DNA from 4 places in the Streptomyces sp. 8N706 genome. Region 3 is predicted to be linked to each of the others. Evidence: riboswitches for the same ligand, from Rfam matches in the RefSeq annotation. Region 3 holds a riboswitch; each other region holds the start of a gene.
The links. A riboswitch is a leader RNA that binds a small molecule or an ion and turns the genes downstream of it on or off. The one in region 3 is predicted to bind cyclic di-AMP.

Region 1 (5,372 bases), on a different contig from region 3:
GGTGACCGTAGTGGGGAGTTATGGCAATTCCCCCGGGAATATGCGGTGTCATGGGCTAGAATCCGCCCCCGCTGCGGGTGAGGGGTGCGCCGCCGTGTCCGAGGGCGGCACGGCCCGCTCCGCCCACCCCGAGCTCGGCAGCACGACGTACGCATCGGATCGCCGCGGGGACGTGGCGGTACGCAGAACCGCAGCCGTAGGAGGCGGTCTGCGGTGTGGGGCAGACCGTCTCAGTACGCGCCCCGAGGACGCGGTTGCGGCGCACGCCGCGGGAGGGGGCGGCGGTACGGGCGCCCCGTCCTACAGGTCCGCGCGGGCGCAGGGGTCGGCAGCCGCGGCGTACGCGGTCCCCGCAGCGGTGCGCAGTGCGGCCCACGAGCGGTGCACACGCCGTGGGCGACCCGCCGCGTACGGGTGCACGTACGGGAGCCGGTACCGGCGCCGGGTCTAACCCGGTCTCGTCGCGCCCGCGAACGGCATCTGGTCGATCGGCGCCACACGGACCGGCGTGCCCGGCCGAGGCGCGTGAATCATCCGGCCGTTGCCGACGTAGAGGCCGACATGGCTGATGCCGGAGTAGAAGAACACCAGGTCCCCGGGGGCGAGCGCCGAACGGGGGACGCGCCGGCCGGCGTTGATCTGGCTGTAGCTGGTGCGGGGCAGGGAGACCCCGGCGGATCTCCATGCGGCCAGGGTGAGGCCTGAGCAGTCGAACCCGCCCGGCCCGGTCGCGCCCCAGACGTACGGCTTGCCCAGCGCCCCGTAAGCGAAGGCGACGGCCTGGGCGGCGCGCTGGTTCGGCGCCCGCAGTCCGGCGCTGCCGCGCGGGGCGCCGCGGTCGGCGTGCGGCGTTCCGCCCGTGGGGTGGCCGTCCTGCCGGAGGACCGCCGCACGTTGCTCGGCCGTCAGCCGGGCGAGCAGCCGTTCCGCCGCGTCGAGCTTCTCGCGTACCGTGCTCCGCTGCTTGCGCAGCTCCGCCTGGCTGCGCCTGAGCTCCGCCAGCCGCTCGGCCGCTCGGCCGCGGACCTGCTCGATGCCGCGCAACTGGCGGCGGATCCCGGCGACGGCGACGGCCTGGCGGCTGCCTGCGCGGTCGACGATCGAGGCCCGTTCCAGATACTCGTCGGGGCTGGAGGAGAGCGCGAGCTGAAGCGCGGGATCGATACCGCCCGAGCGGTACTGGGCGGTGGCCAGCGAACCCAGTGCGTTACGGGCGGCGTTGATCCGCTCGGTCCTGCGTACGGCCTCGCCCCGGAGGCGGTCCAGGGCCCTCTGCGCCCTTTCGGCCCTCTCCTCGGCGCCGTTGAACTTCTCGGTGGCCTCCTCGGCCTCGTGGTGCAGCCGGTCGACCCTGGCCTTCACCTGGGCGGGGGCGGGGCCGCCGGGATCGGCGTACGCGGTGCCGTCGAGGGCTGTCGTTCCCGCCGCGCCGGCGAGGGCCAGAGTCGCCGCCGTACGGGCGGTGCTGCCGGTGAGCGATCGCCGCCTGGGCTTTCTGTGCGAGGCCACGGCCGCCATCACATCCTTCCCAACTGTGCGGCGGCCGGGGGGAGTCAGCCGCCTGGGGGAGGACGCTAAGCCCGCAGGGTGCGAGCGAATACGAGGATGAACGGGACTGGACGGTTTGGGCGCGCCTCTGAACAGAAGCACCGGGTGAATTCCCACGGCTCTGCCGCTTCACGATGCGCCGGTGACCGAAGCGCCGATTGAGGCCCACCTGGGTACCGGCCGGTGCTATGGGCCCGGTTAGGCTCCCCCGCATGGACATATTGATCAATGTCTTCGTCGGTCTGCACATCATCGGCATCGCGTCGCTGCTCGGTGGTTTCTTCACGCAGATGAAGGCGATGGGCACGGGCACGGCCCGGTTCGGCCCGGCGATGCTGCACGGTGCGCTGACCATGCTGATCACGGGCGTCGCTCTGGTGGGGCTGGACCAGGCCGACGGTCAGTCGCTCAACAACGTCAAGCTCGGTGTGAAGCTGGCGTTGCTCGTCGTCATCCTCGGCCTGGTCTACGTCAAGCGGGACGAGGAGAGGGTCGACAAGGCCGCCTTCGGCTCGGTCGGCCTGCTCGCGATCGCCAATGTGTTCATCGCGGTCCTCTGGACCTGACGTGACGCTTCCGTAGCGCCCCGGCGCCATCGCGCCCGGCGCCGCTGCGCCCCGGACTCCACGGGCCCCGACCGTACGGCGCGAACGCCACGTCCCCGACCGTACGGCGCGAACGCCACAGACCCCGGACCGTACGGGCGCGGTTGCCACGCCCCGGACCCGTACGGGCGCGAACGCCAGGGCCCCCCGGACCGTACGGCCCCAACGCCCGCCCCCACAGCGAGAGCGCCCCACCGGCCGGCCGGTGGGGCGCTCTCGGCGTGCGGAGGTGCCGACGCCCCCGGGTGGGGAGCGCCGTCCCGCTCCCCGCGCAGGCGGCTACGCCGGGCGGACGCTTCCGTAGATCGGCATGTAGGTGATCGCCTCGGTGCGGATGTTCGCGCCCGGCTTCGGAGCGTGGATCATCTGGCCGTCGCCTGTGTATATCCCGACATGACTGATGTCGTCGTAGAAGAAGACCAGGTCACCCGGTTTCAGATCCTCGGTGGCGACCCGGGTGCCGACCTTCACCTGGTCCCAGGTGGTACGCGGAAGCGACACCCCGGCGCTCTTCCAGGCCGCCTGCGTCAGCCCCGAGCAGTCGTACGAGTTCGGGCCCGTGGCCCCCCACACGTACGGCTTGCCGATCTGTGCCCGCGCGAACGCGAGGGCCTTGGCGGCCTTGGTCGCGTACGAGCCGGAGTCCGAGCCCGTAGCCGGGTCGGTGGTGGAGGTTCCGCCGCCGGACGAGCCGGAGCTGTCGTTCTGCTCCTGCTCCTGGCGGGCTTCCTCGCGCCGCTTCTCGGCCTGCTCGCGGGCCAGCTCCTCCGCCCTGCGCTGGGCCTCCTCCTCCTTCTTGCGCTCGAGCGCCGCCAGCCGTGCCTTCTCCTCGGCGGTCAGCTTCGACAGCAGCTCGCGCGCCTCGCTGAGCTTGCGCTGCACCGACTGCTTGGTCGTCCGCAGCTCGTCCTGGGAGTCCGACAGCGTCTCCAGGCTCCGCGCGGCCTCGGCGCGCTTCTCGGACGCACTCTCCTGCTGGTCCTGGTAGTCCGCGACGGCCTGCTGCTGCCGTCCGGTCATCCGGTCCATGAGGTGGTTCTGGTCGAAGTAGTCCTGCGGATCGGAGGCCAGTATCAGGGTGGCCGTCGGCGCCATCCCGCCGTTGCGGTACTGGGCCGCGGCGTAGCTGCCGAGCTTGCGGCGCGCCTCGTTGAGGTCGTCCGTGCGCTCCGCCACGTCGTCGATCAGTCGGTCCGTCTTGGCGCGCTGCTGGTCGGTGCGCTCTTTGGCCTCGTTGTACTCCTGCGTGGCCGAGCCCGCCTGCCGGTAGAGCTCATCGACCTTCTTCTGGACCTCTTCGATGCTCTGCCTCGGCTCGCCCGGCGCGGCCTGGGCGGTCTGCGAGAGCAGGGTCGCGGAGGCCAGCGCCGCGGTCGTCAGACCGACGGCGGCGCGGCGGCCGGAGCCGTGGTGGAGCAGATGGGTCCGCGGTTTGCGGTGCGACGCCAAGGCGCGCGTCTCCTTCCGTGGACCGCCTACCGGGTTAGCTGTCGGGTTCGGGCGGATCGGAAGGCTGCCCTACGGTCCGTCGCCGCGCGCAGTGCATGCTCGCGTGACGGGCCGATTCACCCCGGTGTTGCGTGGTGGGTCCCCGGCTCCGGATGCCTGGAGGCATGGCCGGATTCGGCGGAGGCCGCCCGTGCCGACGCGGTCGCCGGCGGGGGGTTGCGGGCCGCCTGAGCGAGCACGGTAGCCAACATGTGGGGCAGCTGTGAAGGCTGGTGTTCGATATGCCCGAAACCTTTTTGTGACCTGGCGCGGGTTTCAACGCCGTCCGCCCGGTCGGCTACGGTCAGTCGCGATCCGCCGCTGCCGGCGAGGCCGTGGTCAGGCCACCTCAGGGGAGAGAATGAGGAAGCGGTGTGGGCTGTCGGTGCGGCGGCCTAGACTCGGTGGGCGATGAGCAGCCTCTTTGACGACAGCTTCCTGGCGGACCTCGAGCGTGCGGGCGACGAGCCCCCGCCGCCGCCCGAGGAATCCGCGCACCCACAGGAGGAGATGCCGGCCGACCTCTTCGGCGGGCGCTTCGACCACCCCGTGGACCGGGACGCGTACTACCGCGACGGCGCGCCGCGGCCCGCCGTCGACCCCGCCGCGCTGCTCGAGGGGCTCAACGAACAGCAGCGGGCCGCCGTCCGGCACACCGGCTCGCCGCTGCTCATCGTCGCCGGCGCCGGCTCGGGCAAGACCCGTGTGCTGACGCACCGCATCGCCCATCTGCTGGGCACGCGCCGGGTCCACCCCGGCCAGATCCTCGCGATCACCTTCACCAACAAGGCCGCCGGGGAGATGAAGGAGCGCGTCGAGGAGCTCGTGGGGCCCCGGGCGAACGCGATGTGGGTCTCCACCTTCCACAGCGCCTGCGTCCGCATCCTCCGCCGGGAGAGCAAGAAGCTCGGCTTCACCTCCAGCTTCTCGATCTACGACGCCGCGGACTCCAAGCGCCTGATGGCTCTCGTCTGCCGCGATCTGGACCTCGACCCGAAGCGCTATCCGCCGAAGTCCTTCAGCGCGAAGATCTCCAATCTCAAGAACGAGCTCATCGACGAGGAGACCTTCGCCGGGCAGGCTGCGGACGGTTTCGAGAAGACCCTCGCCGAGGCGTATGCGATGTACCAGTCGAGGCTGCGCGAGGCCAACGCCCTCGACTTCGACGACATCATCATGACCACCGTCCATCTGCTCCAGGCGTTCCCGGACGTCGCGGAGCACTACCGGCGGCGCTTCCGGCATGTCCTCGTGGACGAGTACCAGGACACCAACCATGCGCAGTACACCCTGGTGCGGGAGCTGGTGGGCACGGGCGAGCATGTCGCCGAGCTGTGTGTGGTGGGCGACGCCGACCAGTCGATCTACGCCTTCCGCGGGGCGACCATCCGCAACATCCTCCAGTTCGAGGAGGACTACCCCGACGCCACCACGATCCTGCTGGAGCAGAACTACCGCTCCACGCAGACGATCCTCAGCGCCGCGAACGCCGTCATCGAACGGAATGAGAACCGCCGGCCCAAGAACCTGTGGACCGAGGCGGGCGCGGGCGCGACGATCACGGGCTATGTGGCCGACACCGAGCACGACGAAGCGCAGTTCGTCGCCGACGAGATCGACCGGCTGACGGACGCCGGCGACGCCAAGGCCGGTGACGTCGCCGTCTTCTACCGCACGAACGCCCAGTCCCGTGTCTTCGAGGAGATCTTCATCCGGGTCGGGCTGCCGTAC
Region 2 (5,372 bases), on a different contig from region 3:
ACGAGCGCATGGCCCGCGCCCGCGAGCGCGCCCAGTCCGGCGGCGAGCGCCTGAAGAACGCCGCCATGGCCACCTTCGAGGCCTCTCGCCCCGCCGTCGGCGCCATGGCGGTCGGCACCGCCCGCGCCGCGTACGAGTTCGCCCTCGACTACGCAAAGACCCGCGTGCAGTTCGGCCGCCCGATCATCGACAACCAGGGCGTCGCCTTCCAGCTCGCCGACATGCGCACCCGGATCGACGCGGCCCGCCTGCTGGTGTGGCGCGCCTCCTGGATGGCCGCGACGGGCACGCCGTTCACGTCCGCGGAAGGCTCCATGTCCAAGCTGTACGCCAGCGAGACGGCCAAGAAGGTCACGGCCCAGGCCATCCAGATCCTCGGCGGCAACGGCTTCACCCGCGAATACCCGGTCGAGCGGATGCACCGCGACGCCGCGATCTACACGATCTTCGAAGGCACGAGCGAGATCCAGCGCCTGGTGATCGCCCGCTCCCTCGCGGGCCTCCCCATCCGCTGACCCGGCCGCCCGGCCCCCTCAAGGCCTCGGGGCCGGGCGGATACCGGACGGCCCGGCCCCCGGTGATCAGTAGCGAGGTGCGGGGTCCCCGTACGGGTTCGCGGGCCGCGCGACGGGCCGTACCTCCTCCACGTCGAGAGCCGCCTCCGCCGAGGCCGTGCCCACCTTGCCGAGGGGGCGCCAGCTGCCGGTCACACTCACCCAGGCGTCGGCCCGCGGGGGAGTGCCGCCGTGCATTTCGACCTTGACCGACTGGGAGTCCGCCGCGCAGCAGCTCAGGATCAGACGGGTCAGGTACCAGCCGCCGCCCTTCCCGGGGGTGACGAAGCCGGTCATCCGGACCGTACGGTCCTCAAGGCTGCGGCGGGTGTCCTGGCGCGCGCGTGAGCTGAACTCCGAGAGCGAGATGACCAGCGGGGACCTGTCGGGAAGGGGCGAGAACCGCACGTCCTCCTCCACGGTGCCGGTGTTCTCCCGGGCGGCGGTGTACGAGCCGAGCGCGGGCGGGGTGAAGAGGAGCAGGGTCAGCGCGGGCAGAAACAGCAGCCAGGCGATCCGCGGCCCTCCGCTGTGGTCATGACCGTGCCCGTGATCGTCCTCGGCCCCTGCGGCGTCGGGCACGTCGGCCGGCCCCGAGAACAGGAAGCCGTCCCGGCCGGCGCCCACGAGCCCCAGGGCGACCAGGATGACGCCGGAGACGATGAGCGGAAGGCGCAGCCCCTCCTTCACATACCGCAGATACACCTCGCTGAAGAGTGAGATGTGCAGCACTCCGGCCCCGGACAGCAGAAGCAGCAGTACCTGGATGTTCCGCTTCACAGCACCCACCATCCGGTCAGCACGCTGCACACGACGGCCACCACCGCGGTCGTCGAGGAGAATCTGAGGGCGAACGCCCGGCCGAAAGTACCCGATTGCAGGGCGATGAGCTTGAGGTCGACCATCGGGCCCACCACCATGAAGGTGAGCCGGGCCGTGGGGGAGAAGCCGCTCAGCGAGGCGGCGACGAACGCGTCGGCCTCGGAGCAGACCGCGAGGACGATGGCCAGCCCGGCGAGGAAGAGGACCGAGAGCCACGGCGATCCGGAGAAGGTGTCCAGCACCGACCGCGGTACGACGACATTGAAGGTCGCCGCCGCCATCGCCCCCAGCACCAGGAATCCGCCGGCGTGGAGAAAGTCGTGCTGGAAACCGAGCCGGAATTCCTCCCACCGGCTGTGGCCGGGCCGGTGCCCGGTGCGGTGGGCCGGAAGGCGCAGCCATTCCTCGCGGCCCAGCCGGATCCACAGCCAGCCCATCGTCGCCGAGGTGATGAGCGAGGCGAGAAGCCTGGCCACCACCATCCCGGGATCGCCGGGGAAGGCGACGGCTGTCGCGGTGAGCACGACGGGGTTCACGGCGGGAGCGGAGAGAAGAAACGTCAGTGCGGCGGCCGGAGCCACCCCCCGCCGGATCAGGCTCCCCGCGACCGGCACCGACGCGCATTCGCACCCGGGCAGGACCACGCCGGCGGCACCGGCGACGGGGACCGCGAGGGCGGGTCGCTTCGGCAGGATCCTGCTGAACGCCTGCGCCGGGACGAACGCGTTGATCGCGCCCGAGAGCGCGGTGCCCAGCAGCAGGAAGGGCAGGGCCTGGACCACGATGGCCACACAGACCGTGCGCCAGGCTTGCACGGCGGGGTGGGCAGGCCATACGCCGGTGCCCATGACCAGGACGGCCGCGACGCCGAGGACGAGCACTCCGGTCGCGAGAACAGGTTTCACGGACCGCCCGGACCGTGGATGCCGCGCTGTCGCCCCGGGCGCGGGGCTCGCGGGCGGCGAAGGGCCGATCAGCTTTTCCGCTCTCTGGACCTCTTCCGCACTCTGCACACTGACTCCGCACGTCCGCGACCGGGGCCCTCACGATATCCGGGGCACAGGCGTACACCGGGGACGCCACCACCGTGAACCCAGCAGCAAATAGTTCGGTTCGCCGGATATGCGATCCCTCGCGCAATCTCATCCCCATGATGGCGGCACTGCGGAAGCGGGCCGCAAACACCTACCCAATACCTCTATTACAGCAAAACCGAAGAGCACTACTAAAACGGACAATTGGGCGTCTCGTGACTCATCTCACAACACGATTCTCGTGATGTGATCCCGCGCACTCGAAAAGGGCACTTCCGGGCAACTCGGTTACCCGCTGCAGAGTGTGAGAGTCATTCAGTAGCAATCCCTATCGCTCTCCGCTGAAGATCCGCAGCAAAGCGTGACGCAAAGCCGAGTGGATCTGCTGAAAAGTGATTCCGAGGAATACCTGGGACTTGTCGTGAAGAAATTGCTGCGCTTACTTTTACCGCTGCCCGCCCCAGAGAAGAGCGGGTGCCCATCTGCCGGAGCGCCGAGTCCTGCCGCCGGCCGGGGGAGAAACAACAAACGCACCAGGGCAGGAGCGGGGGAACCAGGTAAGTGCCGGGCCACGCACTGTGCGAGGAACGGCTTGGGGTGAAGACGTGCCGCAGCACTCAATGCTGCTCAGGGCGCGGCCGGGCAACTCCAGCCCGAACCCGACAGCTCACCTCGTAGGCGTAGGAGAGGAATACCCCTATGTCTGCACGCGGACGTCACCGCCGGCACAGTCCCGGCCGTATTTCCCGAGTGTCTCTCGCTGCCGTTGCCGGTGGCGCCGGTCTCGCCCTTCCCCTCATGTCGGTCGGCTCGGCGCACGCCGCCTCCGTCGACACCTGGGACAAGGTCGCGGACTGCGAGAGCACCGGCAACTGGAGCATCAACAGCGGCAACGGCTTCTACGGCGGCCTGCAGTTCACCCAGGACACCTGGACGGCATTCGGCGGCACCGAGTACGCGCCGCGCGCCGACCAGGCGACCAAGGACCAGCAGATCGCCATCGCGGAGAAGGTTCTGGACAGCCAGGGCCCCGGAGCCTGGCCGGTGTGCTCCGGCAAGGCCGGACTGACCCAGGGCGGCGCCGCCCCGGAGATCTCCCCCCAGGGGAAGAAGGCCGAGGCCCCGGCCAAGGCCGAGTCCGCACCGAAGGACCGGAGCAAGCCGGCCGCGGACAAGGCGGAGTCGAAGCCGGAGTCGTACACCGTCGTCAGCGGCGACACTCTGTACCGGATCGCCACCACCCGGCACATCGAGGGCGGCTGGCACCAGGTCTACCAGGACAACCGCGAGGTCGTCGGCGGCAACCCGCACCTGATCCTCCCCGGCCAGAAGCTCACCCTCGGTGGCGGCAAGGCCGAGGCAGCGCCGAAGTCCGAGGCTCCCAAGGCCGAAGCCCCGAAGGCCGCCAAGCCCACGGCCGAGCCGAAGGCCGCGCCCAAGGCTGAGCCGAAGCCGGAGCCGAAGGCCGAGAAGGCCGAGAAGGCCGCTTCCCAGGACAAGAGCTCCTCGGACCAGGCCGCGTCGGGCTTCACCGCCCCGGTCGGCAACACCACGGTGGGCACCCCGTACCACCAGTCCGGTTCCAGCTGGTCCAGCGGCTACCACACCGGTGCGGACTTCCCCGTCCCCACCGGCACCCCGGTGAAGGCCATCGGTGCGGGCGAGATCGTCTCCGCGGGCTGGGGCGGCTCCTACGGCAACCAGGTCGTCGTCCGCCACGCGGACGGCAAGTACAGCCAGTACGCCCACCTGTCCTCGCTGTCCGTCTCGGCAGGCCAGTCCGTCAGCGGCGGCCAGCAGCTCGGCCTGTCCGGCTCGACCGGCAACGTCTCCGGCCCGCACCTGCACTTCGAGGTGCGCACCGGCCCGGACTACGGCTCGGACATCGACCCGATCGCTTACCTCCGGGCGCACGGCGTCAGCATCTGAGGACCGGCACCCAGGACCGGGTCGCCACCTGACGACCCTTCCTGACGGACCGAGGCGCCCGCCCCCGCGATGCGGGGGCGGGCGCCTCGGTGTTGTCCGGGAGCCCTGTGGCCCGTTCGCGAACGGAAAGCGCCCCTGGGCCCCGCCCCGCCCCGCCGAAGGCCGGGAGTGTACGTGCCCGAGGTGTGGCCGGCTCCCCTCAACGACTGCCGGGAGCCCCACCCGGACGGCGTCCCGCGGAGCGCCGCGGGCCGGAATGGGCCAGTCGGACCAGAACCCCCGGCTCCCGGGCGCCACACGCCGCCCGGTGCCGTACAGCGCCGGCCGCACGCTCGGCGAAAAGCCCGGCAGGCCCCGGAAGGCCGTCACCGGGCCGCCGATGCGGCCGGATGGGTGATCCCGACGCCGATCCGCAACCGTGTCGCCGAAGCCGCCGTCGGAACGGGAGACCATAACTTCCCCCCGATCGATGGGGACTTGAAGGAGGCACCGCTCATGGCCGATCCGATGGCCGTCACCATGGAACTCCCCGCACGGGACCAGGGCACCACGGACCGGGCCCGCGCCCTGTCGCCGGCCGACGGGCTGCGGCTTCAGCTCCACGCCGAACTCACCAGAGCCGCGGTCCCACCGCACCCCGATGACCTCCGGGTCATCCACGACCTCGCCCAGTTGGACCAGGACGCGGTCGGGACGATCGTCCGCTGGCTGCGACAGGCCGCGGGCAGCACCGTCACACTGCCGCCCCGCACGGTCGGCCGTGCCGCGGGCGCGGTACCGGCCACGACGCCCCTCTCCACGCCGGATCCCGCCACCCGCGTCGACCCCCGTCTGCTCCCCTGGTGACCGTTCCCGTACGCATGAGGGACCCCATGGCCGTACGCATGAGGGACCCGATGGCCGTACGCAGTACCGCGTCGGCCGCTCACCACGTCGGCCGCGCCATCACCCCGCCGTCCACCACGAGGTCGTGGCCGGTGACCCATGCGGCCATGGATGAGGCGAGGAAGACACACGCACGGCCGATGTCGGC
Region 3 (5,372 bases):
CTGGCCGCCGCCGGGTTCACCCGATCGGCGGTCCTTGTCTCCACCGTTCCACAGGTGGTGTCCACCGGCATCTCGGCTCTCCCCGGCGCCCCGGCCCGGTCATGCTCCGTACGACCCGGGGCACCGGTACGTGAGCCGCCGCCCCTCGGGAGGAGCTCCTACGCGGAACCGTCCGGTCCGCCGCTGGGGCTCAGTGCATGGGGCGCCGTGGCCGTTTCGTCCCTGCGGAACGTCAGCTGTCCGTCGGCGACATCGATCCGGAGACGGCTGTGGGGCTGCAGCGTGCCGTCCAGCAGCATGCGGGAGAGCTGGTTGTCGACCTCGCGCTGGATCGTACGGCGCAGCGGTCGCGCGCCGTACTCGGGCTGGTAGCCGCGATGGGCGAGCCAGTCGACGGCCGCCGGGGTGATGTCGACGGCGACATCCTGGGCACGGAGCCGGCGCCTGGTGTCGTCCAGCAGCATGTTCGTGATCTGCCGCAGCTGTTCGTCGGCGAGCTGGCGGAAGATCACGATCTCGTCGATGCGGTTGAGGAACTCCGGCCGGAAATGGTCGCGCAGCGGGCGCAACACCCGTTCGCGGCGGGCCTCTTCCTCGGCCTCCGCATCACCCGCGCCGAAGCCCATGGACGCGCCGCGCCCGGTGATGGCCTCCGAGCCGAGGTTGCTGGTCATCACGATCACGGTGTTCTTGAAATCGACCGTGCGCCCCTGGGAGTCGGTGAGCCGCCCGTCGTCGAGCACCTGGAGGAGGATGTTGAAGACATCGGGGTGGGCCTTCTCGACCTCGTCCATCAGCAGCAGCGAGTACGGGTTCCGGCGCACCGCCTCGGTGAACTGTCCGGCATCCTCGTGGCCGACGTACCCCGGGGGCGCTCCGACCAGACGGCTGACGGTGTGCCGTTCCTGGTATTCGCTCATATCGAGCCGGATCATCCGGTCCTCGCTGCCGAAGAGCGCCTCCGCCAGCGCGCGGGCCAGCTCCGTCTTGCCCACCCCCGTGGGGCCGAGGAAGAGGAAGCTGCCGATCGGACGGCCGGGGTCGGCCAGACCGGCCCGGGAGCGCAGTACGGCGTCGGCGACGGCGGTCACCGCCTCGTCCTGGCCGACGACGCGGTGGTGCAGATGCTCCTCCAGGCTGAGCAGGCGGTCCCTCTCCTCCTCGGTGAGGCTGCTGACGGGGATCCCGGTCTGCCGGGACACGATGCCGGCGATGTCCTCGACGGTGACCTCGGCGACATGGCTGCGCGGTGGCTGCGCCTGGCCACCCTTGGGGATCCGCTGTTCCAGGTCGGCGATCCGGTCGCGCAGCTCGGTGGCCCGTTCGTACTGCTCGGCGGCGACGGCCTGGTCCTTGTCCCGGGTCAGCTCCTCGACTTCGCGCTCCAGGGCGCGGATGTCCGTGCCGCGGGTGGAGGAGCGCAGCCGGACCCGGGCGCCGGCCTGGTCCATCAAGTCGATCGCCTTGTCGGGCAGATAGCGGTCCGTGAGGTAGCGGTCGGAGAGCTCGACGGCGGCGAGCAGTGCCTCGTCGGTGTAGCGGACCTGGTGGTGGGCCTCGTAGCGGTCCCGGAGCCCGCGCAGGATCTCGACGGCGTTCGCAGGGCTCGGCTCGGGGACCAGGACGGGCTGGAAGCGGCGGGCGAGTGCGGCGTCCTTCTCGATGTAGCGCCGGTACTCCTCGAGCGTGCTGGCGCCGACGACATGGAGTTCACCGCGGGCCAGGGCGGGCTTGAGCATATTGCTGGCGTCCATCGGGCCGCCCTCGGAGCCGCCGCCGGCGCCGACGACGGTGTGCAGCTCGTCGATGAAGACGATCAGCTCGTTCGAGTGGGCGCGGATCTCCTCGATGATGCCGTTGAGCCGCTCCTCGAAGTCGCCGCGGAAGCGGGTCCCGGCGACCACTCCGGAGAGGTCGAGCTGGATGACGCGCCGGCCCAGCAGTATGTCGGGGACATCGGCGTCCGCGATGCGCTGGGCCAGACCCTCGACGATGGCGGTCTTGCCGACTCCAGCTTCGCCGATCATGACGGGGTTGTTCTTGCCCCGCCGGGCGAGCACCTCGATGGTCTGCTCGATCTCCTCGGCCCGGCCGATCACCGGGTCGATACGGCCCTCGCGTGCCGCGTCGGTGAGGTCGCGGCCGAACTTGTCCAGGTTGGGGGTGTTCCGCTCGCCGGCGCCGGGACGCTGGCCGGTGCTGCCGGTGACGGGCGGGAGGCCGTTCTTCGCGCCGGGGGGCGGTGGGGAGAAGTGGGCGGCGTTGAGGATCTGGCCCGCTGTGGAGTCCCGGTTGGCGGCGAGGGCGACGAGGACGTGCTCGGGACCGATGTACGAGGCACCGGTGGAGCGGGCGATCTCATGGGCGTCGAGCAGGGCACGCTTGACGGCCGGGGTGACGGCGATGGAGCTGCGGGGCGGCCCGTCCCCGGCCTGCCGGTCGATCTCGGCGGCGAGCGCGTCGGGGTCGGCCCCGGCCCGCGAGACCATGCCCCGGGTCGGTTCCGCGGAGAGCGCCGCCCGCAGCAGATGCTCGGTGTCGAGGTCGGTGCTCCCGTGCTGGGCGGCGTAGGTCGCGGCGGCGGAGACGAGCTGCCGGGCCGGTGCGCTCATCAGCCGGCTGAAGTCGACACGGCGGGGGTCCGGGCGCTGTCCGGCCTGCCCGCTGCCGAGGAAGTGGGAGAGGAAGTCTCCGAGGGGGTCCGGACCGCGGTTCTCGGGACCCTGTGGTGTGTCCTGTCCCTCGTCTCCGTCGTGCTTGTCGTGTCCGTCGTGTCCGTCCGTCATTGGTATCCGTCCCCGTGGCCCAGACGGGCCGGGCCACGCTGTCTCAGTGCGCGTGCCGCTGGTGAACGCGTTCCCACACGTCCGGCATGACAACAGATCGCCACAGTCCCACGCGCCCCAATTTAGACGATGTGGCGGTGTATGTCTGGTCCCGGAGACCGTGGAGCGGAGGGGCCGGACCGCAAGGATCCGGCCCGGTCGTCCGGGGCCGGACCCTGCGAGAGCGCCGCGGTCGACGACCGCCCCCTGGGGCGCGGTGGTACGGGTGCGGGCGGTGGCGCCGCCTTGCGTGCCCCGCTCACCGAAGGGCCGCGATGTCTCCTGATCCCCGAACGCTGCGTGCCCCCGTGCTCGCCGACCCCATGTCCGGTGCGGGTGAGCTCCCTGGTTGCGATGGACGATCTTCATCGGCCGCTTCGTACGCGCTTCGGTCATCCGCGGGTGCGGCCCGGCGGGGGCTCGGCCGGGGCCAGGGGAGCGGCGATGCGGTACGCGAGAGGCTGACCGTGAGCGCGCCGTCGCCGTCGTGGACGCCGGGGAGCCGGACGGGTCAGGAGCCGGCGATCCCGCGCCCACCCACCCCGGTCGCTCGTGCCCGCGCCGCTCGCCCCAACGTCCTTGCATCTCCATGGAATCGAGCGTCCAACCGTGTCGAGTCGGCAGCATTCGGCTCCCAACTCCCCGCTGCTCAACAAGGGTTACCGCAAGTATTCACACGAGGTGGCACGCCTGTTTTGCTCCATCGGATGAGAAGTGAAGAAGTTCACAGATGGCCATTTCGGCTCTGAATTACGGTGGTTGATGACGCAGGATCCATAACCGAAGACAAGCCCCCGCCACCCCGGCGGGGCGATCCGGGCGGACGCCGAGTCCTGCCGCCGCTCCGGATGCAGATCGAGCACCACAGTTCGGCAGGAGCGGGAGACCCAAGCACAACCGGGCCACGATCACGGTGGCTCTTGGGGTGAAGCCACGCCAAGTGGCCGGGCACCTTCGCCAGCCCGAACCCGACAGGTCATCTTTCGCAGGCGGATGACGAAGGGCTTTCGCTTGTCTGCGCATACACGCATACCTGCGCTCATACCCCGGGCCGGAATCCTGTCCGTTCTCACGGCCGCCGCTCTCGCCGGTTCGACCCTGATACCCAGCGCTTCACCCGCTGCCGAAGCCGCTACTCCGGCCGGGAAGGCGCTGAAGGTGGCGGCCTCCAAAAAGGGGTCCCCTTATCGGTACGGGGCGGCGGGCCCGCACCGGTTCGACTGCTCCGGGCTCACGCTGTACTCGTTCAAGCGGGCGGGAAAGAAACTGCCCCGCACAGCGGCCGCGCAGTACAACAAGACACGCCATGTCTCCGTGCGATCCCGTAAGGCGGGCGATCTTGTGTTCTTCCATTCAGGGAAGAATGTCTACCACGTCGGTATCTACGCCGGTAAGAACAGGATCTGGCATTCCCCGAAGCCCGGCAGGACGGTGCGGCTGGAGAAGATCTGGACTCACAGCGTGTGGTACGGGCGCGTGAAGTAACCAACGTCCCCGTCTTTCGGTAGAACCGGGGGATTCCCCCACCTCTCCGATGAGTTCCTCCGGTCCGGGGGATTCTCCCACCTCTTCGGCGAGTTCCTCCGGTCGCGACACCGGTCGTACCACGTTCCGAGAAAAGCGGTATGGCCGGTGTCGACCGAACAAGAACCGGTTTCCGTCGGGCGTCGCGGGGTTCCGCCGCGTGCGAGGCCGGTATCCCGGTGCATCCGCCGCGGGGCGAGTCCTGCGCGGACAACCGGCCGCCGCGCGGGGTGATGTGGCGTTCTCGTCGCGTTCAAGGCCCCCCGAGCCCTGGTTCACTCCTCCGTACCGGACGGGGGAGTGTCGTCCTCGGGTGGGCTCACCCAACCGCAGATTCCGCAGACGTAGCGGTTGTGCAGCCCGTCTATCTGCGCTCCGCAGCCGGGGCAGGTCGTTGTCCAGTAGGAGTCTCCGGTCAACGCTGGGCTCCGCAGTTTCCGCACAGCCAGCCGCCTTTGGGGCTCTGCTGCATCTGCCCCCCGCACTGGGGGCACTGGTTCCGCACTTCCGCCGGGTCGCATCTCACAGCCGTCTCCTGTCGTCGTCCATCGGAGGAAGAGACGCACCGTGGAGCTCGAAGGGCGTGTTACCCGCCGATCCTGGCGCAATCCTTTGCCCGTGAAGTGGAATCCCCGTGATAGAGGCGATTCCCCCGTACACGTTCTGGCCACTTCCCCAGAAGTGCGGGGACATTCCTGCCACCGAGGTCCCACCCGTGGGCGCCGCGCCGAGGCCGCCTCATCAGCCGGGCGCACCGGCTGATGGAAGAGGAGCGGTCAGCAGGCCCGCGATACGCCGTGCCGTCGCCTCGTCCCGGGCGGCGGCGAACGGGAGTGCGCCGTCCGCCATGCGAAACGGCTCTCCATGCAGGTTGAGGACCGCCCCTCCGGCCTCGGCGACGAGCAGGATGCCCGCGGAGTGGTCCCATGGGTTGTCCCAGGCGTACGTGGCGGCGTCCAGCTCGCCGCGTGCGACATCCAGGTAGTCACAGCCGGCTGAGCCGCTTGCGCACGCCTTCACCCC
Region 4 (5,372 bases), on a different contig from region 3:
CTCACCGTCCTCGGCGGCGGGGAGTCCTCCCGGCTGCACAACCGTCTCGTGCGCCGCGACCGTACGGCCGTCGCCGCCGGCTTCGGCCTGCTCCGGCTCGCCGGAGCTCCCTCGCTCGGCTGGCTGGACGTGAAGACCTCCGGCGGCGTCGAGGTCCCGGCGATCGAGGCCGCGGTCGACGAGGAGCTGGCCCGCTTCGCCGCGGAGGGGCCGACTCCGGAGGAGATGGAGCGCGCGCAGGCGCAGCTGGAGCGCGAGTGGCTCGACCAGCTCGCCACCGTCGGCGGCCGCGCCGACCAGCTCTGCCGTTACGCCGTGCTGTTCGGCGACCCGCAGCTGGCGCTGACCGCCGTGCAGCGGGTCCTCGACATCACCGCCGAGGAGGTGCGGGCCGTGGCCGCCGCCCGGCTGCGCCCGGACAACCGCGCGGTCCTCGTCTACGAGCCGACCGGGGCCGCCGGCAACGAGGCCCCGGAGGCCGTCGAGACCGCAGAAGCCGCCGAGAACACCGCAGAAGAGGAGGCGGCCCAGTGACCGACGCCACCATGACCTTCCACCCGCAGCCGCAGGGCGGGACCGCCAAGCCGTGGGCCTTCCCGGCCCCGGAGCGCGGCACCCTGCCCAACGGCCTGACGGTGCTGCACTGCCACCGGCCCGGCCAGCAGGTCGTGGCCGTCGACGTCAACCTCGACGCCCCGCTGGACGCCGAGCCCGAGGGGCTGGACGGCGTCGCCACCATCATGGCGCGAGCCCTGTCCGAGGGCACCGACAAGCACACCGCCGAGGAGTTCGCCGCCGAGCTGGAGCGCTGTGGCGCCACGCTCGACGCGCACGCCGACCACCCCGGGGTCCGGGTCTCCCTGGAGGTCCCGGCCTCCCGGCTGGCCAAGGCGCTCGGTCTGCTCGCCGACGCCCTGCGGGCCCCCGCGTTCCCCGACAGCGAGGTGGAGCGGCTCGTCGCCAACCGGCTCGACGAGATCCCGCACGAGCAGGCCAACCCGGCCCGCCGCGCCGCGAAGGAGCTCTCCAAGGAGCTGTTCCCCGCCGAATCCCGGATGTCCCGGCCCCGGCAGGGCACGGAGGAGACCGTCGAGCGCATCGACGCCGCGGCCGTACGGGCCTTCTACGAGGCGCATGTCCGGCCCGCCACCGCCACCGCCGTGGTCGTCGGTGATCTGACCGGGATCGACCTCGCCGTGGTGTTCGGTGACACCCTGGGCGCGTGGACCGGCGGCACCGCCGAACTCCGCCCCCTACCGCCGGTGACCGCCGACGACACGGGCCGCGTGGTGATCGTCGACCGCCCGGGTGCCGTGCAGACCCAGCTGCTGATCGGCCGGATCGGTCCGGACCGGCACGACCGGGTGTGGCCCGCCCAGGTGCTCGGCGTCTACTGCCTCGGCGGCACCCTCACCTCCCGGCTCGACCGGGTGCTGCGCGAGGAGAAGGGCTACACCTACGGCGTGCGGGCGTTCGGCCAGGTGCTGCGCTCCGCCCCCGACGGCACGGGCGCCTCGCTGCTCGCCATCAGCGGTTCGGTGGCCACCGAGGTCACCGGGCCGGCCCTGGAGGACGCCTGGACGGTGCTGCGCACCCTCGCTGCCGACGGCCTGACCGACGCCGAGCGGGATGTCGCCGTGCAGAACCTCGTCGGTGTCGCGCCGCTCAAGTACGAGACGGCGGCGGCCGTCGCGGGCACGCTCGCCGACCAGGTCGAGCAGCATCTGCCGGACGACTACCAGGCACGGCTGTACGCCCGGCTCGCGGAGACGGGCACCGTGGAGGCGACCGCCGCGGCCGTCAGCGCGTTCCCGGTCGACCGTCTGGTCACGGTGCTCGTCGGTGACGCGTCGGTGATCGAGGAGCCGGTACGGGCCCTCGGGATCGGCGAGGTCAAGGTGGTCGGCGGCTGACCGTCGTCAACGCCCCCGGACCCGCGGCCCGTTCCGCCGCGGCACCGGCCGGAGGGCCTCGTCCCGGCGGCAGTTGACGCCGCGCAGGGCGGGGCCCCGGCAGGACCGGTACAACACGCCTCAGCAGGGCGGGAGATACCCCGGCGCCTTCGAAGACGCCGGGGTTCTCCTGTATGTCCCGTTTGTTGGTGAGACTGCCCGTTCATCTGTGGTGTGCGCTACAAAGAACCCGATTTCTTTGGCGATTGAAAGTTGTCCCGCTTAGCGTCGGTCCGGCTGTCCGACCGGACACCGGCCGCACCCGCGGCTCCGGGCAGTCATCGCCGAGTCCCCGTACGGCGCGAGCCAGGGGAGCCGGGGACCCGCCGTCCCGATGCCGCCTGCGGCGCGGGGCAAGTCCCTTGGGGTGAATCGGGCGCCTCCCCGGAGGGGCCCGTAGGAGACCTTCCTGCTCCGAACCCGTCAGCTAACCCGGTAGGCGAGAAGGAAGGAAAGGAGTACGCCGCACCCATGGCGTTCACCCGTGCCACCGGGAAACACCGCCGGCCGAGCCGTCTCGTCCGCTCCGGCGCGAACATCGCAGGCATAGCCACCCTCGCCACCGCGGGCGCCGTCGGCTCCGTGGCGCCCCCCGCGCTCGCCGCCTCCGGCGAGGCTCCGGCGGCCGAGCAGACCGGTCTGCGCCAGGCCATCGCCGCGGGCGACACCCTCGCCGACACGATCGGCGCCCAGGCGCGCGCCCAGCAGGAGGCCGCCGACGAGGCGGCCGCCAGGGCGAAGGCCGAAGCGGAGGCGAAGAAGCGCGCCGCCGAGGCCAGGCGCGAGGCGGAGGCCAAGGCGAAGAAGGCGCGTGAGGCCAAGGTGCGCGCCGCCCGTGAGGCGGAGCGCAAGCGGCTGAACGCCTTCGTCCTTCCGGTCCGGGGCAGTTATGTCTCGACCGGGTACCAGTCCTCGGGCGGGGCGTGGTCCTCCGGCAGCCACACCGGCATCGACTTCCACGCCTCGTCGGGCACCTCCGTCCACGCCGTCGGCGCGGGCACCGTCGTCGAGGCAGGCTGGGGCGGCTCGTACGGCAACAACGTCGTGATCAAGATGAAGGACGGTACGTACACCCAGTACGGCCATCTCTCCTCCGTCGGCGTCTCCGTCGGTGAGACGGTCACCCCGGGGAAGCAGATCGGTCTCTCGGGCAGCACCGGCAACACCACCGGTCCGCATCTGCACTTCGAGGCCCGTACGTCCCCCGACTACGGTTCGGACATCGACCCCGTCGCCTATCTCCGCTCGCACGGCCTCAGCGTCTGACCAAGCTCTGGCCAAAGATATACCCGGTCCGGGCGTCCTCGTCGGAAATTCCTCCGCATTGCAATAGAGTTCCTGAACAAGCGACAACCGAATGCGTTTCGCGGGGATTAAACGGAGGTCCGGCCATGCGGGGTCGAAGGTGAACGGCGATGCGGTGCCGGCGGCCAGGACGGGCATTCCCGCGCACGCGGTGTGCCAGGCGATCCGGGACGACATCGTGTCCGGGGCGCACCCTCCGGGCAGCCGGCTGACCGAGGAGGTCCTCGCCCGCCGGTACGGCGTCTCCCGGGTCCCGGTCCGCGAGGCCCTGCGCACGCTGGAGTCCGAGGGCTTCGTGACCACGCGCCGGCATGCGGGCGCCTGTGTCGCCGAGCCCTCGGAACAGGAGGCCGCGGACCTCCTGGACATCCGTGGCCTGCTCGAACCGCTGGGTGCGGCGCGCGCCGCCCAGCGCCGTACCGAAGCGCACCTCAAGGTGTTGCGCGGGCTCGTACGGCTGGGCCAGGAGCGTGCCAGGCGGGGGCACTTGACGGATCTGCGGCCGCTGGGCGACTGGTTCCACGAGACCCTGGCCCAGGCCTCCGGCAGCCCCAGTCTGGCGTCGCTGCTCACCCAGGTCCGCCGCAAGATCACCTGGGTGTACGCGGCGAACCCACCGGGGCGGCAGACCGAGTCCTGGGAGGAGCACGGGGCCATCGCGGACGCGGTGGCCCGGCGGGACGCGGATCGCGCCCGCGCGCTGATGGCCGCGCACACCGAGCGCTCGCTGGCCGCCTACCGGCTGCGCCGGCCGTCCCATGTGAGGCCTTCGAAACAGCCTGTCAACACAGCGAGTGCACGGAATTAACAGATATCCCGTATACAACTGTCGGGAATTCTTTTCCGGCTTCAGCCGTGCTTTCGGCTGCGCGAAAATAGGACGGAAGCCGGAGTGGAGCCCGGTGAGAAAGCTGCGCGAAAAAGAAAAGCAGAGCCGCGGTGCCCTGAATGGGCCACCGCGGCTCCGCCCTGCGTTTTTGCCTGTGGTACGTCTCCGGGAGCATTCGGGAGATTCGTCCGAGTGCCGCGTCGGCCAAGGTCTGCCCGGTAGCGAGGTGACCTGGTGCGGCCCCGGCCGACGCGGCACTACACCGTCTCCGGCAGCTCCTCCAGCCCCTCCGCGACCAGCTTCGCCAGGCGGTCCAGGGCGATCTCGGCGCCATCGGCCTCTGAGGAGAGGACGATCTCCTCGCCGCCCTGGGCTCCCAGGCCCAGCACGGCGAGCATGGAGGCGGCGTTGACCGGGTTGCCATCGGTCTTGGCGATCGTCACGGGGACGCCGGAGGCGTTCGCCGCACGGACGAAGATCGAAGCGGGCCGGGCGTGCAGGCCCTCGGCCCAGCCGACGGTGACGCGGCGCTCAACCATGGTGTTGCCCTTCGGGTCGTGTCCAGGTCTTGGCAGTGTGTGATGTTGTCTAGACCAGTCTTCCGGTCAGTCTCTCATGACGCGTCCAGTGCTCTCCTCGGCCCGGCGCCCGTACGCTGGCCCCATGGAAACGCCGTCGGAGCACGCCTACCCGACTCACTGGGAAGCCGACGTCGTGCTGCGTGACGGCGGCACCGCGCAGATCCGTCCCATCACCGCCGAGGACGACCGGCGACTCGTGAGCTTCTACGAACAGGTGTCGGACGAGTCGAAGTACTACCGCTTCTTCGCACCGTACCCCCGGCTGTCCGCCCGGGATGTGCGCCGGTTCACTCACCACGACTACGTCGACCGGGTCGGGCTGGCGGCGACGGTGGGCGGTGACTTCATCGCGACCGTGCGGTACGACCGCATCGACGGCCAGGGCAGGCCCGCTTCCGCCCCCGCCGACGAGGCCGAGGTCGCCTTCCTCGTCCAGGACGCCCACCAGGGGCGGGGTGTGGCCTCCGCCCTCCTCGAACACATTGCCGCCGTCGCCCGCGAGCGCGGTATCCGCCGCTTCGCCGCCGAGGTGCTGCCCGCCAACAACAAGATGATCAAGGTGTTCACGGACGCCGGATACACCCAGGAGCGCACCTTCGAGGACGGCGTCGTGCGCCTGGAGTTCGACCTCGAACCCACCGCCCGGTCGCTCGCCGTCCAGCGCGGCCGGGAGCAGCGCGCCGAGGCCCGCTCCGTCCAGCGGCT

Region 1: linked by a shared signal. The riboswitch ahead of ACTWQE_RS27860 (NlpC/P60 family protein) and the one ahead of ACTWQE_RS31820 (C40 family peptidase) in region 3 are both predicted to bind cyclic di-AMP.
Region 2: linked by a shared signal. The riboswitch ahead of ACTWQE_RS02610 (transglycosylase family protein) and the one ahead of ACTWQE_RS31820 (C40 family peptidase) in region 3 are both predicted to bind cyclic di-AMP.
Region 4: linked by a shared signal. The riboswitch ahead of ACTWQE_RS12175 (M23 family metallopeptidase) and the one ahead of ACTWQE_RS31820 (C40 family peptidase) in region 3 are both predicted to bind cyclic di-AMP.

What each region holds. Positions count from the first base shown of each region.
Region 1 covers NZ_JBQQBW010000105.1:4,600-9,971, forward strand. Annotated here, with positions in the region: gene ACTWQE_RS27850 (NlpC/P60 family protein) at 448-1,518, opposite strand; gene ACTWQE_RS27855 (hypothetical protein) at 1,761-2,114, shown strand; gene ACTWQE_RS27860 (NlpC/P60 family protein) at 2,433-3,602, opposite strand; cyclic di-AMP (ydaO/yuaA leader) riboswitch at 3,611-3,777, opposite strand; gene pcrA (DNA helicase PcrA) at 4,053-5,372, shown strand, end outside.
Region 2 covers NZ_JBQQBW010000003.1:144,120-149,491, forward strand. Annotated here, with positions in the region: gene ACTWQE_RS02595 (acyl-CoA dehydrogenase family protein) at 1-515, shown strand, start outside; gene ACTWQE_RS02600 (TIGR03943 family putative permease subunit) at 582-1,334, opposite strand; gene ACTWQE_RS02605 (permease) at 1,331-2,224, opposite strand; cyclic di-AMP (ydaO/yuaA leader) riboswitch at 2,930-3,104, shown strand; gene ACTWQE_RS02610 (transglycosylase family protein) at 3,110-4,339, shown strand; gene ACTWQE_RS02615 (hypothetical protein) at 4,835-5,185, shown strand; gene ACTWQE_RS02620 (SDR family NAD(P)-dependent oxidoreductase) at 5,265-5,372, opposite strand, start outside.
Region 3 covers NZ_JBQQBW010000157.1:3,498-8,869, forward strand. Annotated here, with positions in the region: gene ACTWQE_RS31815 (ATP-dependent Clp protease ATP-binding subunit) at 159-2,786, opposite strand; cyclic di-AMP (ydaO/yuaA leader) riboswitch at 3,676-3,832, shown strand; gene ACTWQE_RS31820 (C40 family peptidase) at 3,837-4,310, shown strand; gene ACTWQE_RS31825 (hypothetical protein) at 4,625-4,768, opposite strand; gene ACTWQE_RS31830 (inositol monophosphatase family protein) at 5,091-5,372, opposite strand, start outside.
Region 4 covers NZ_JBQQBW010000025.1:204-5,575, reverse strand. Annotated here, with positions in the region: gene ACTWQE_RS12185 (M16 family metallopeptidase) at 1-534, shown strand, start outside; gene ACTWQE_RS12180 (M16 family metallopeptidase) at 546-1,913, shown strand; cyclic di-AMP (ydaO/yuaA leader) riboswitch at 2,225-2,408, shown strand; gene ACTWQE_RS12175 (M23 family metallopeptidase) at 2,424-3,218, shown strand; gene ACTWQE_RS12170 (GntR family transcriptional regulator) at 3,409-4,065, shown strand; gene ACTWQE_RS12165 (HPr family phosphocarrier protein) at 4,344-4,625, opposite strand; partial or broken gene ACTWQE_RS12160 (GNAT family N-acetyltransferase) at 4,750-5,372, shown strand, end outside.